3 regions of the Paenibacillus sp. J31R109 genome follow, and region 1 is predicted to be linked to each of the others. Evidence: riboswitches for the same ligand, from Rfam matches in the RefSeq annotation. Region 1 holds a riboswitch; each other region holds the start of a gene.

The links. Region 1 has a riboswitch for cyclic di-GMP ahead of AC58QT_RS28485 (diguanylate cyclase domain-containing protein). Riboswitches for the same ligand answer to the same signal wherever they lie in the genome.
Region 2: linked by a shared signal. The riboswitch ahead of AC58QT_RS10245 (GGDEF domain-containing protein) and the one ahead of AC58QT_RS28485 (diguanylate cyclase domain-containing protein) in region 1 are both predicted to bind cyclic di-GMP.
Region 3: linked by a shared signal. The riboswitch ahead of AC58QT_RS32280 (transglutaminase domain-containing protein) and the one ahead of AC58QT_RS28485 (diguanylate cyclase domain-containing protein) in region 1 are both predicted to bind cyclic di-GMP.

What each region holds. Positions count from the first base shown of each region.
Region 1 is NZ_JCAUAR010000016.1:77,748-82,813, reverse strand. Features, by position in the region: gene AC58QT_RS28495 (exosporium glycoprotein BclB-related protein) at 1-1, opposite strand, end outside; partial or broken gene AC58QT_RS28490 (malate:quinone oxidoreductase) at 783-2,336, opposite strand; cyclic di-GMP riboswitch class I at 3,072-3,164, shown strand; gene AC58QT_RS28485 (diguanylate cyclase domain-containing protein) at 3,233-4,903, shown strand; gene AC58QT_RS28480 (spore germination protein) at 4,982-5,066, shown strand, end outside.
Region 2 is NZ_JCAUAR010000002.1:1,057,704-1,062,769, forward strand. Features, by position in the region: gene AC58QT_RS10230 (diguanylate cyclase domain-containing protein) at 1-1,184, shown strand, start outside; gene AC58QT_RS10235 (polysaccharide deacetylase family protein) at 1,233-1,850, opposite strand; gene AC58QT_RS10240 (hypothetical protein) at 1,923-2,066, opposite strand; gene AC58QT_RS10245 (GGDEF domain-containing protein) at 2,269-3,288, opposite strand; cyclic di-GMP riboswitch class I at 3,417-3,513, opposite strand; gene AC58QT_RS10250 (helix-turn-helix transcriptional regulator) at 3,586-3,912, opposite strand; gene AC58QT_RS10255 (methyl-accepting chemotaxis protein) at 4,103-5,066, opposite strand, start outside.
Region 3 is NZ_JCAUAR010000024.1:40,676-45,741, reverse strand. Features, by position in the region: gene AC58QT_RS32290 (SdrD B-like domain-containing protein) at 1-317, shown strand, start outside; gene srtB (class B sortase) at 405-1,238, shown strand; gene AC58QT_RS32280 (transglutaminase domain-containing protein) at 1,248-2,078, opposite strand; cyclic di-GMP riboswitch class I at 2,134-2,216, opposite strand; gene AC58QT_RS32275 (collagen binding domain-containing protein) at 2,373-5,066, opposite strand, start outside.

The DNA of each region.
Region 1 (5,066 bases):
TCTGAACTTCAAATTCCTTTGCGAAAAACCAATTAATGCTGTCCAAAAACTGAGTAATCATTAGCTGTCTTTGAACTGGTCCCAGATCTTCATCTAGTTCTAGCTTTACTTTTTGTTCGTTGTAGTACTCAATTTTGAGCTTCTCAATATCTTCGATATCGAGTTGATTTAGTAGATTTTCAACTTGTGACCGTTTTGTTGGCAATTTGTTTCCCTCCCGATGATAGTTTTTTAGATCTATACAGTATAGTCAATTAGTTCCTCTAATTCTTGTACATCACACTAGTAAAAAGACATATTTTTCAATAGTTTAAAAGATTGGGTTATTTTGGGAGTCCATGAGTATGAATTACTTACTGTCATTAACTAAGTTTAAAAACTCAAATAGCCCTCACCTTTCCAGTCAGAAAGGTTAAGAGCATTAATTACACAATAGCGCCCCTTTCGGGCGCTATTTCCGGTGCCGTGCGCGGGTCGCTCTGATTTAGCGCCTCTTTTGGGCCTTAAATCCTCCCTTCCCGCCCATCCAGCGGGCGTTGCACTACTTTAGCGCCCCTTTCGGGCGCTATTTCCGGTGCCGTGCGCGGGTCGCTCTGATTTAGCGCCTCTTTTGGGCCTTAAATCCTCCCTTCCCGCCCATCCAGCGGGCGTTGCACTGCTTTAGCGCCCCTTTCGGGCGCTATTTCCCTTGCGCTAGCCCAAATTTCCCAGATTATAAAAAAACAGGCCGCAATCCCAAAGTCGGATTACAGCCTGTTTTTATTCGAAGTGATGACAGATCATTAAGTTTGACGTGCTGCCTGTAACGTTTTCTTTTCGCTCAGACCAAGAATCCGAGTTGTTGAAGAATGAATTTCATCAATAAGCTCTGGATGCTTCAGGAGTGACACACCATAACTCGGTATCATTTCTTTTATTTTCGGTTCCCATTCTTTAATTCGCTCTGGGAAACATTTCGCTACTAGCTCAAGCATAACCGATACTGCAGTAGAAGCTCCTGGAGAAGCGCCGAGCAATGCTGCTAATGAACCGTCTGCTGAACTAATGACTTCTGTACCAAATTGTAGTGTTCCTTTGCCAGCAGCTGTATCTTTAATAACTTGTACGCGTTGACCAGCTACAACAAGATCCCAATCTTCGCTTTTGGCGCTAGGGATGAACTCCCGTAGTTCTTCCATCCGTTTCTCTTTTGATAACATAACTTGCTCGATAAGGTATTTGGTCAGTGACATGTTCTTGGCACCTGCCGACAACATCGTCACTAAGTTATTCGGTTTAACTGAAGTTACCAAATCAAACATGGAACCTGTTTTAAGAAATTTTGGTGAGAACCCGGCAAAAGGTCCAAACAATAACGACTTTTTATTTTCGATAAATCGCGTATCCAGATGCGGTACAGACATTGGCGGAGCTCCGAGCTTCGCTTTGCCATAAACTTTGGCATGATGCTGCGCGACAACACTTGGATTATTACACACCATGAATATTCCGCTAACTGGGAAGCCTCCAATATTTCGGCCTTCAGGAATACCGGATTTTTGCAGAAGATGCAGGCTCCCACCTCCACCGCCGATAAATACAAATTTAGCCGTATGGCGCTCAACACTGCCGCTGTTGATATTGCGTATTTTCAATTCCCACGAACCGTCACCAGTACGTCTTAGATTATCAACACTGTGTTTATATTTAATATCAACGTTTTTCTTCTTTAGATGATCAAATAGTATACGCGTTAAAGCGCCAAAGTTAACGTCCGTACCGGAGTCAATTTTGGTTGCCGCGATCGGTTCATTGGATGGACGATCCTTGATAATGAGTGGAATCCATTCCATTAATTTTTTGGGATCCTCAGAGAACTCCATCCCTTTAAACAAGGAGTTTTTCGACATGGCTTCATAGCGTTTTCTTAAAAACGATACATTTTGATTCCCAAGAACCATACTCATATGAGGCAGTGGCATGATAAAGTCCTGAGGATCCTCGATAAGCTTGCCCTTTACAAGATAAGACCAAAACTGCATAGAATGTTGAAACTGTTCATTAATTTGGATTGCTTTACTTATATCTACAGAACCGTCTGGTTTTTCAGACGTGTAGTTAAGCTCGCACAGTGCCGCGTGGCCCGTACCCGCATTATTCCATTCGTTAGAGCTTTCCTCACCAGCATTTTCAAGTTTCTCAAAAACTTTAATTTCCCATTCCGGCACTAATTCTTTCAGAAGTGTACCTAAAGTCGCACTCATGATGCCAGCACCAATCAAAATGACGTCTGTTGTAGTTTGTCTGTTGCTCATTTTTACCATCCTTATACCCTGAAGTTTGCAGAAAAGATAAAGGCGCGCCTGCTTAAGCGTTACAGCAAGCCCGGTCGCGGCCTAATGAGACACCTTTTCCAGATCATTAATAAGCCAAACGAAAATTATTACTTACTATTATATGATAGTTATAAGCCATACGACAAGAAGTGCGTTGAAGAAGTCTTACACTCATGGGCATGAATTCATGTCCTTGTCATAATATGACGAGGCTTTCCAAGGTAGAATGGGGTAGAGGAGAGAACCGATCCAATTATTAGCAATACAAGTATGCCCAAATTCTAATTAAATAATTTTCGCGTCTCAAAAAAATTGCGAATTCCCCTCACTTTTTTGCGATTGCGCTCGTGGTTAACCAGTACTCTTTACCATTATCATTTCCTCCATAAAGTACTTTGCTTACTAACTAGAATACACCCTACTAATGGTAATGTGTATTTTTATGTTTTATTAAATTGATAAATTATTATTATCATCAATAAAACAAAATGAAAGGCATGAAACATTCACCTATGAAAGCCTGCGTCCATGTACCTGATGCCATCCCCTGCCACACCTCAGCTATCGGCTTAGCCACTTCAATCGTGGACTAATCCTTGTATTTTACCTATAAAGTAAATAACTGGGTCGACTTTACCTTTCTTTATCGAATTCGACAAAAGCCCGCAATTATCGCTATATACAGTTAATTTTTCCCTACTCTATAATGGTTAAATAGTAATAGATTTAGTGGGTATTATGCCTGTAAGTACGATCAAATTGAAAAGGCAAATCATCGGAAACGATGAGACGCAAAGCCATGGCCTAACGCATTCCTTACCCGAATGCTATGGTTGACAGGTTGCCGAATAACTAGGGATGATCCTTTATTCGGGATGATCCTTTTTTTATTCTGGGAAATGGGTAGGAGGGTTCTCATGCATCATTCGCAAGCGGAAAGTTATAATTATGTCCTTGTTTTGCTTTCTTTCGTCATTGCGTTGCTCTCGTCTTACACGGCTTTGAATTTAGCTCGGAAAGTGTCCAATTCAGTCGGATGGCACCAGAAAAGTTGGATTCTGTGTAGTGCCCTTGTCATGGGTGTAGGCATATGGTCTATGCATTTCATCGCGATGCTGGCTTATCATTTGCCTAGTGGCATCACGTATCATATATCTATCGTCAGTATCTCTGTTCTTGTGGCGGTCGGTGGGGCGCTGATTGGTCTCCTTGTGGCCTTTCAAGCCGGTTCGATTCGCTCTAGCTTCCTTATTGGGGGTACCATCATGGGACTCGCAATCAGCGGCATGCATTATATCGGTATGGCAGCTCTACAAAATGTGACGATCCAGTACAGACCCCTACCCTTCACACTATCTATTGTAATTGCCATCTTCGCTTCCATCACAGCACTTTATTTCTTTTTTAAACGCAATCATCAGAGACTGTTAACGAGCTCTTTCATTATGGGTGCCGCAATTACTGGCATGCATTATATGGGCATGGTAGCTGCTGACATGTCGTTCCCTACAGAAACTCATTCTCATAGTAGCAATGCGATGAATATGGAATTGGACTTCTACGTTGTAGCTATGTATGTGGCCTTCGGAGCCTTGCTCATCTTTGCAATCAGCTTCATTAGTTCGTTATCCGTTGATCGACGACTAGCCGAACAGATTGCACTCAAAGCTTCAATTTTGGAATCCGCTATCGATTGTATTTTCATGTTTAAATCGCAAGGCTGGATTATTGAATTCAACCCTGCGGCAGAAACGATCTTCGGTTACACGCGCCAAGAAGCGCTGAGACGTACGTTTTTCGATCTTCTCTTCCCGTTCGATCAAAATGGACAAGATGCTGCTTTATTGTATCAACTAATAAGTCAAAAGGCTGATTCCGTCATCGGCAAACGATTTGAAATTACGGCATACCGCGCTGATCGCACAACCTTTCCTGCAGAAATTATCATCACGAATATGATGTATGGTGGAAAAACCATTTTCACAGCCTACCTCCGAGATTTAACTGAAAAAAGAAAATCCGAAGCACTCATACATCAGTTAGCGTACTTCGATCATTTGACTGGATTGCCCAATCGCAATCAATTTAATGAGCAATTCCAACTAGCACTATCCTATGCTCAGCGACATCAGGAAACCTTAGGCGTGTTGTATTTAGATATTTACCGCTTCAAATGGATCAATGACAATTTCGGTCACCTGATTGGAGACCAAACCTTACATAAATTTGCTTCCTTACTTACGAGTTGCTTACCTGAGAAGGGCTCCGCCTTCCGACTTAGCGGGGATGAATTCGTCATCTTACTTCCCCAAGGGAATCAAGTAACCCTCATCGAACAAGCTCAAACCATCATTACCTTGTTAAAAATACCTTTCCGTATGGACATTGGCGATATTTTCGTATCTACAAATTTGGGGATTTCCATGTATCCCAACGATGGAGAAACCTTAGAGCAGTTGCTTAAACATGCCGATCAAGCCATGTATGCCGCCAAAGAGTTAGGTCGAAACAATTATCAATTTTATAAGCCAGGCATACAAATGAAATATTCGCAGCGAACTGGATTTGAACAATATTTGCAAGGATAACCTCCACTTCTGTTTATTCTCCCCCCTTTCAGGGCACGCTAAACCGCATGGTAATGTAAGGGAATTGGGGGAATTGGCATGATCGAACAAATCCGTGCTGAATTGAACAATCCAGCTGACCTATTCTATGACACCCTAGACAACGGCTATATGCCGATGGAAG
Region 2 (5,066 bases), on a different contig from region 1:
ATAACGCTGCAGTGACGGATGGACGAAGCCCCCTCGATCCGCTATTTCTACTCGTTACCGTTTCTTTTATTGCAGGCTATATCCTGATTTCCGTTGTCATTCTCACAGTCTCCTGGTATCGTGCTCGCGATGTGAAGCATAGGAAAATTCTTCGTTCTCTGCTTCTCAGTTTATTCTTGCTTTTTACCTGGTTTGTCTTGGTCACCCTTCTCTTGCAATCGAAGTTCGTCACTTCACGAAATGCCATGATCTTATTTTTTATCGGTTATTTGTTCTGGGGGGTTGCACTTCGTCATTTGATTGGTAAATACGACATTATGCCCGATTACCGCAAGCTCTTCCATAATCTATTCAAGTCGGCCCCTACAGCTATTCTTCTTCTGGATCAAAAGGGAGCCATGAAAGAAATGAATCCAAAGGCACAACAATGGCTTGATGGGATCCTTGCTTCTGACATGTTGAACCATTTTCAGTTCGGTGACGGGCTGAGTCTAGCCGCCAGATTGGCACGGGTTGAACGGGAGAGTGAAGTTCAGTGGGAGGCGAAGTTGGTTACACCGAAAATAGGTGATTTGGATATGATAATAGGCTTAGAATTGATCGAGGAGACCAATGAAAAATTGTATGTGATGCATCTTACTGACGTTACTTCGTTGAAAGATACAGAACGTAAACTATTGGAATCAGAGCAAAGCTACAAATATATTGCACACCATGATTCACTAACCAATTTATATAATCGCGCAGCCCTTCAGGAGCAAATACTGCAAAAGATAGCCAATCATGAATTTTTTGCCCTCATAGTAGTCGACTTGGATAGTTTTAAACCAATTAACGATTTACACGGGCATTTCGTGGGTGATCTTTATCTGAAGCATATGGCACAAATTTTACAAAGGAGCTCTGGGCCCGGTGATCTCATAGGACGAATTGGTGGAGACGAGTTTGTTTGGGTCATTTCATCCATTGATGAGTATAGCGAACTAGACACGACTATGCATAGACGATTATCACTTTTATACGAGTCCCCCTTCCAATATGAAGATATCACAATCCCCATTTCGTTTAGTGCTGGAATCAGTCTATACCCGAGAGATGCGACGGATGTTACAACATTAATGAAGAAAGCGGATGAAGCCATGTATAAAGTGAAACGCAGCCGGAAGAATGGTTCCGTGCTTTAAAATAGAAAACGGAGCCTGCTACCTGCAGCGCTCCGTTTTTGTTGTTCCTTATTCTGATTCCGCCATTTGCAGGAGCTCACTAACCGTGACAAGTTGATAACCAAGTTCCGTTAATTCCTTTGCCAAGATTCGAACAGCCTCTACTGTTTGCGAGCGATCTTCAAAACCATCATGGAAGAGAAAGATGCTCCCGCATCCGATGTGATCTCGGGTTACCTCCAGAATATGTTCGACGCCAGGCATCTCCCAATCCCTTGTTCCCCCGTTAAGAGCTCCGATGACTTGATAGTCAAATTTGGCTGTAATCTCGTGAACTTCCAGATTGTAATCCAAGTAAGGAGGACGCATAACAACTGGCCGGGAGCCCGTAACCTGTGTAATTAATCTGTCCGTATCGAGAAGTTCTTGTTCACATGCCTCCAAACTAATCTGGGTCATAAAAGGATGGGAGTAAGTATGATTCCCTATCTCGTGTTTCCTGATATGAACATCGAGAGCCGTCTCAGGATACAATTCCATTTGTTTTCCCATCATAAAAAAAGTAGCACGGCCGGATACCTCTTCGAAAATATCTAACAATTGAGGTGTATACTCGGGGTTAGGGCCATCGTCAAATGTAAAAGCAATCGCTTTTTGCGTTGTTGATACTTGTTTAATTATTTTCATCCATTGAGCTCCTCTTAGGGTAATAATAGCTTCAACTCTCCGCATACAGAGGTACTCGACTGCCGCACTGTGTTATTTACGAGTGGTCGCGTACCAAGCATTAATTTCGTCATAACTCGTTTGGCCACCTGCTTTTTTGAATTTATCCGTAAATGCATCGAAACCTGTAAGCTGTTCACCGCCAACAATGATCTTGACCGCATAATCGTTGACCATTTGGTTAAGCTGTGCATTTTCTTTCGAGTAATTCGGAAAGTAAGGTGCTAATCCTAGATCAATCGAATTTGCAGTAACTTCAAGAGGAAGACCAGCGTTGCGGATCAGCGTGTCCGCGGCAGCCAGCTCGAGAAGCTGCGGCGCACGCTAGAAAATCAGTAATGAAATACGTATGGTTATGACTATAAGTTACGTTCATATTTTAATACTCGCGATCCAGTTCGTCTTTATAGGCTACAATTTTATTCTTACCGGACCGTTTAGCGGAGTACATACCTAGATCAGCTTGCTTAAGCAGCTTCTCTGGGCTTATACCATTGCGGGATATGCTGAATCCTATGCTTAAGGTGACATTACTCTCTCTCTCTACTCTAGAACGGAAGTTCTCTGTCCACTCTTCAATACGCGAGATCGTATCTTTATCATCAATAACAGCAATGAGTTCTTCACCCCCATAGCGCCCTGGAAAACCAATTTCATCCGTCTCTTCTTGTAAAATTTCAGCGACGGTCTTTAATGCAGCATCCCCAGCATGGTGGCCAAGGGTATCATTGAGCAACTTAAAATTATCAATATCCGTGAATACGATCACACATCCCCCTTTTTCCACACATTGCTTAATCCTAGCGCTGATAGCTTTACGGTTGTACAGTCCAGTTAACCCATCTATTAATGATGAGTCCACCACACTCTGAAACATAGTTAGGAAACGTTCGATAAAGATTAAGAGCAGCATAAAATAGTAAATAATCGGTAGAATATCTTTTGCAATTAGGATCCATTTTTCTGTTCGCCATAGGTGGTTTGTTTCAATGTTTATCACAATAATAGCTGAATAGATTATTAATGATACTCGGTATTTAATCATCTCATCTATATGAGGGCTGATAAGTATCCAGGAGATACATACAGCAGCAAGTTCAATGATGAAAAGTGATACATCTGCATGGAAAGAACTGCTAAAGAAGAGTAAGAGTGGGATGAAAATCGCAGCAACCAAATAGTAAATTATGCTTCGTTTTATCTTATTAAGGTATGAAGCGTAAATTCCAATATTTATGTTCATGAACATGATGGCACTAGCAATGTGCAGTAGTGATTTGGATCCTATCGAGGTCATTTTAAGGACTTCATATACCACTGCAAGTATCAGGCCGAATGTTAGTATCAAATATACTTGTTTTTTTCTCAGTCGAAATAGTCTTAAAGCCATAACGAGCATTACAATTAGCAAGATACAACAAATTGAAATGGTGTAGAATTGGAACGTTATTTGCAAACATATGCATCTCCTTATTTATAAATTAAATAGGATTATTTCAATTCTTTTCACGCAAAAAACAAGCCTTTAAAGGTAACCCAGCTATCATCCCAGGATGAATATGTTTCCTGGCTTAGACCTGTGGCTTTGCGTCTCCACCTTTCGATGGATTTGCCTTTGTTCATTATTGCTTGTTTGCGGGTACTTTTTTATTTCAATTTCGAAATAACGCGATTTAGCATACAAATCTATCTGAGATCATTGCTGAAAATAAAATGGCTCCGATATATTCTCTTCATTTTTAAAAATATTGACAAGAAGCAGGTTGAAAGAGTCTCGATAAATAAATGCTTGAAGCTCCCGAATGGAATGTGTTCTGGTTTTAAACTTAATCTTAGTAATATGATTATTCAGCGTTTTTTCAGTGATATGGAGTTGTTCACCTAACTCTCTATTATTGTTTCCACAAACGATCAGCAGGCTCAATACCTCAATCTCCCTCGGAGTAAGACAAAACCGTTCCTTAAACGTATTGAAGTACGCATTAAATACGGGTGACTCTACAATTAATCGGTTTACTATCATCGCTAGATTCATTCTCCTAACATAGTAAGTATGTGTTTCAAAATCTCATTAAAAATGTTCCCGCAATGCGGGCTATCACGCAGACAAATAAGCCCGACATAGGTTACACGGGCAATGACATCTCTCTATAATCTTTAAGAATAAAAATGGAAATGTCACGGAAACATTGGAATTGCGGTCCTTTACAATCTTAAGAAGAAAATTGTTCCTGTAATGTTTTGGAAAGCTCCTTCAAACGGAGTAACTCTCTATTAATGTGGTAAGAAGTATTCGATTGGGTTTCTGTAGTGCTATAAAGCTCTTGTACAGTGGACACGCTTTCTTCGGTGACCGCTGATATGTTAGTCATTTCATTAGAAATCACTTGTGACCGCAGTTCAATATGCTTCACAGATTCATTAAGGGCTTTAACAATCACAATCATCTCGGTAATGGCCTGGTTCATTTGCTCCAAACTGGATATCGACGCTTCTGCAAGTTCAACCGTGTGAGATGTGGCTTGTCTTCCAACTTCAATCTGGGTTAAAGATTCTTCACTTTCCTCTTGAATATTAGTTAGAATTGCCTTTATTTCATATGTAGCCTTATTACTCTGCTCAGCTAATTTCCGAATCTCACTGGCAACGACCGCAAACCCCCTGCCATGTTCCCCAGCTCGAGCTGCTTCTATAGACGCATTTAAAGCTAAAATACCCGTTTGGTTAGCTATTTGTTGAATCGTGGTAATAATATCCCCTACTTGGTGAGAAGACTCATATAAATTTTGCATGGTGTCCGTCGTTTGGTGTATCGCATTGGATACGATTCTAACTTGCTCAAACAAAGGTTCAATATTATTTTGGTTGTTATGCATCGTTGTTGCTGTTGTAGCAGCCGTTGCTTGCAAGTCAGAAAAGGATTGGGAGTTCTGCTCAATCATCTCATTAATACTGTGCAGATTAATCTCCATATTGCTTAGTGATTCGCTTTGAAATTCAAGACCTGTAGACACTTCTTTAAAAGTAGCCAGCATATCATGATTAGCCACAATGTTATTTTCAGATTTCTCTGAAATGATTACAGATGCTTGTTCTAATTCTTGAGAATGTTTTCGTACCGTTTCGAGAAGCGCTTCAGCTTCTTTTTGTTTAATCGCTTTTTCCAATTCTACTGCC
Region 3 (5,066 bases), on a different contig from region 1:
AATCTATTTATGTAGCTCCTGAAAATGGTGATGTCGAGTTAACAGACGATGGCAAATGGATCTATACGCCTAAAGAAGGGTTTAATGGAACCGATGGCTTCACAATTGCCATTAAAGAACCTGATGACTCCATTACGTATCACGATGTTCAAGTTCGTGTATTACCAAAAGGCAAGAAGAATGGCAGCGCCGCTTCCCTTGTTCCGAAAACAGGCCAACAAGCCTACAGCAATTTTTATTTAACCGGATTAGCCATGGTAGTTGCAGGATTAAGCGTTTTTGGGGCTACCCGTTGGCAGCAGCGCAAAAATAAATAATCTTTGACCCTAGGGGCACAACATGTGCCCCTTCTTTATTCTCTTCTGGATAACCATATTGAATCAGCTAAAGGAGGCGACTGGTGTATGTTCCGACTAAAAACACCGAAACCAAAGAAATCGTATGCAATTTCATATGGACTAGCAGGACTTCTACTTGTCGCTGGAATCTCCTTGCTTATTATCGATTCGCACACCAAACATAGGGAGAGCCAGCAGTCCCTCACTTTACAGAACCAACTCTCACAGCTTTATTACTCAAATCCAACATCCCCTGCCTCCATTCAACCTAAAGCAGCGGATACGCAAACAGATGCACTTCCAACACCCCCCCTGATGCCAGAGAACACGCCCACATCCATTCGGGACAAAATAAAAAGCCTAACCGCCGTGAACAAAGAAATCAAAGGTTGGCTTCGTGTTGATGGCGCAGGCGTGGATTATCCCGTGGTCCAGCATGCCGACAACGACTATTATTTGCATACGGACGCTGCAGGTAAACCATCCATATATGGGAGTATTTTTATAGATTCTCGCATTGATATGAATCGTCCACAACGTAATATCGTTATCTATGGGCATAACATGATCGATGGGACTATGTTTGGAAGCTTAGGCACCTTCAAAAAGGAATCTTTCTACAAAGAACACCACTCGATTCAGCTTGACTTACCCGATGAAGTTACAAACTGGGAGGTATTCGCCGTCTATACGTTAGATGCGAGTCAGGATACCATTGAAGCCTCTTACGAGAATGATCAAGCTTTTCTTCAAGCACTACATGAATACCGCCAGAAGTCACTTTATTCCACAAAAATTAACCCTACTGCGAAAGAACAAATCATCACGCTTGTTACTTGCAGTAATGAGACCGATGATACACGTCTCGTTGTGCATGCGGTCAAAAAAAAGGAGCCTTAGGCTCCTTTTTTATTTATATTCAGTTTCAGCGACAGGGTAGTCACTTTCTTCCCATGTATGCTTCATGCCCTTGAGCGCTTTACTCGTTATATTATAATAATCCATTGATGGATTTGATGTTGAATCATTAAATACAGTATCTAGCATATACCAATTATCCTCGATGTTCACTTCATTCCACATGTGCGGTTGTTCTATATCATCATTGATATAACCTACGATTAGATGGCTTGTAATTCCCGCTTTGTTCAGCAGCAAGTTTGTAAGGATTGCATAACCCTGACATACTGCTTTCTTATTGTATAGCGCTGAATATGCCGTATGGCCAATCTCACCTAAATCTTCATACGAAGTATGTGAGACAACAAAGTCATGTATAGCTAACTCTTTCTCAAAAGGAGTCATCTTCGCCGTAATGATTTCATTCAATATACGGTCAACTTCCTCGTCCACATATTGATCCTGCTCCAGTGTCGTTAAATACTCCGGATGCAAAGTAATCTTCAGCTTACCGATACTACCTTTCATCGAATAAGTTAAACTTTTCATATTCCAAAATAATTCTTCTTGCAATCCACTTTGAGCTTCGTGAATAGTATCCTTCACACCTTGCAAATAACTTGTTGAATTTGTCGGTCCTTTAGCCGTGTAAAGAATCGTTATCTCTTGTGGTTTCTTGGCTAACTCTTCTTGTAGCACTACTTCCAGCTCCACTAAATCGTTAACCTCTACTACTGAATTGGTAGAACTCGGAATTGACGTTGCCGCACTTACCGTTGTAGAGACCATGAAGATAAAAAGCGTGAATAGGGCAAGGGACAAATACAACTTATTACGCATAACAAAAAACCTCCTTTGTAGTGAAGCCAAAAGAGGTTAGATTACTCTACTACCCCTTGGCGGCCCGACGATCATAGCGAATGCTTTAGACTCGTGGCTTTGCGTCCCTGCCTTTCGACAGGTTTGCCTTTTTCAAAAGTTAAATGATATAAAAACTATATGTCTATTCTACCATTTTCGACATTGATGTCAATTGAATTGTTTCAATTGGTAGTCGAGGAGAACTAGGTTTAAAGTAGTACGAGAGAGCAGGGTCCCTGCTCTCTCGTACTTTTATTACTTTATGAGATGAGCTCAGCGTTTTCTACGAACTCTCCTTCCTAACATAACACCCACTAGTATGAACGTAAGACCAGCAAGCTTAACATATAGATGACTGGACTCCCCTGTTACTGGAAGCGTTGCAGGTTCAACAGTTGGGGAAACAACCACATCAGGATCGGACGGCTTAGGCGATGGAACCGTCACTATAGGTGGTGTAGGCTTCGCCGTCGGTGTAATTGACGGACTTGGCGTGAGACTTGGTGTCGGTGTTGGTGGTGATGTTGGTGTAGTTGTTGGTGTAGTTGTTGGTGTAGTTGTTGGTGTTGACGTTGTTGGTGTTGACGTTGTTGGTGGCGGCGTAGTTGTCGGTGTTTTGCTATTCGTATACGTCATCTTTTTATTCTCAGCCGATTGTAACGAAAACGGATACTCATTCCTATCAAGAATGTACCCACTAGGGGCTGCGATTTCCTTAATCACATAATTACCTGCAAGCAGCCCTTGGAAAATAGCTACACCTATTTCATTCGTAGTTTGCGTTTGAATGAGATTCGTGGTTTCTCCAGACTTCCGGTACAACTCATAGATAGCGCCGCTAAGTGATAATTCTCTGTTAGTGGCATCCAGTTTCTTCACTTCAAGAGACCCGCGCACACCACTTCCAGTACCTGAACCCGTAGATACACCCACCACAATGTCTTTAACTGTTTCTTTGGTAACCGTCGTTACATTATTCCCACTGAAGCTCACTTTGTTGGAGACCAATTCCTGATCACGAGCTGCAATGACAGACTGATATTCCAAAACAAAAGCTGTCGAGATCAGACTTTTGAACTTTAATCGAAACGTCTGATTCCCTTCCGCATCTGTTTGAATATCAACTGTGTATCCAGTTCCCTTTACTAACTCTACATCCTTAGTCAAATCACCATTCGCGGCCGCCCTCATACTGAACAAATGAAATGAATCCGATAGTATCACCTGATTCCGAGATGGCGTATCGAAGATTTCCGCATCAGTTAACTTCGACTGTCCTTGATTGACAGTAATCTGCCAGTTGATCTTATCCCCGTTTTGAGTCCCTGTCTTGCTCACGTATTCCCCACCATGAGGGATGTTAACGGCGGCTGTAAGATCTTTAGATACTTGGGTGGAACCATCGAATAGCTTCGCTGTATTCAACACCCGATTGGTTATCAACTGGTTCTCTAAACTTGTAATAAAATCAATGGTATATGCCTCAGAAATAGGATCAAGGAATGAAATAATAAGTTTTTTCTGAGGCGTAACCTCATAGTGGTACCTTGTAGGATCCACTAAATCACCTAACGAATGCCCCCCGTTAGGAGCGATAATCATTTTATGAATAACTAATGAGTTTTCCTGTAAGGTCTGGCCAGACTCCAAAACATCTTCAATTTTAGCTTCGGAAATACTTTTCCCATTGTAGTTAATCCCCACTTTCCAAGAGATTCGTTTATTCATAGCGTTATACGTACCACTTTTGAATCCATTTTTCTTAACTTCGTTGAAGGGGTTGAACTCCGCTTGTACTGTCTTCGTATGCGCTTCGTCTTGGCTAATCCAGTCGATTGTCCCCTGATTGATGAATGAATTCGCGCTACCTAATGGAATGGCTAGATCGAGGTTAAACGCAGTATCATAAGTAATTTTTACTGGCTGTGCAACAGCATCAGCAAATGTAAGTGTAAATCCAACATCTGCATCAATACTACTATCGAGCGTATAGTCTAATGGATTATTGAGTGTAACATTTCCTTTCTTTACCACCAAGGAACCAGGTATTAATCGTAGCCCTTTACTAGGAAATGTATCCGTTACAACGACATGATTCATTTCCTTACTATCACCATTGATGACAATTTGCCATCCGACTACCTTTGATTGATAGTTGACATCACCTCTCGTCTTAACAATGCCAACTTGCGTGAAGGGCTTAGTGACCGTAGCGCTGCCATTTTCCCCCGTATAAACCTTATTTGTAAGAACTCCGTCCTCATAGACGGGACCTATTGCTTTCGTTGCATAAATAATTTTATACGCAGAAGAAATGTCTTCAAGAAATTGCAATTTAAAGCCAGACTTTCCTTCTACCGTATGCAAGGAAACTGTATATTTATCAGTTGGTACTTCACCGGCGACTGTAGCTGCCCCATTGCCATTTAAAGTAACCTTGTATACATGAAATGACCCTTCAACCACCTGATGAATATTATCAAATAAATCCGTCAGTAAAGCTTCTGATTGTGGGATCTCCTCTTCGCCACCGTTATACAAGATAGCCCATTCCATGGTCTGAGTTATAGGATCATACTTCGTTGCTTCCTTGATCAGCATTTTCCCCCGGGATACACTTACTGTTGAAGAAGCCTGAATAGGCGCCTTATTCGTTCCAGAGAAACTGGCTGTATTCGTAAAGGAAGTCTTCAACTTATCCGTAATTGGCGTTGTATATTGAATACGATAGGCAGACGTTATCGGACTATCCGTAAACTGAACGCGAAAAGCCCCGCCTACTGTACTCACCGAATAGCTGCCACTAGCCAATTCCGCCCCCTGGCTTACTGACCCGTTAAGCTGTACGTTTAATTGATACACCGCAACCGTCACAGGAACCGATAGTCCATCAGGAATTGAATCCGTAACAACTGCGTTCTGTACCGTATCCAGTGTCTTATTCACATCCACCGTCCAATCAATCGA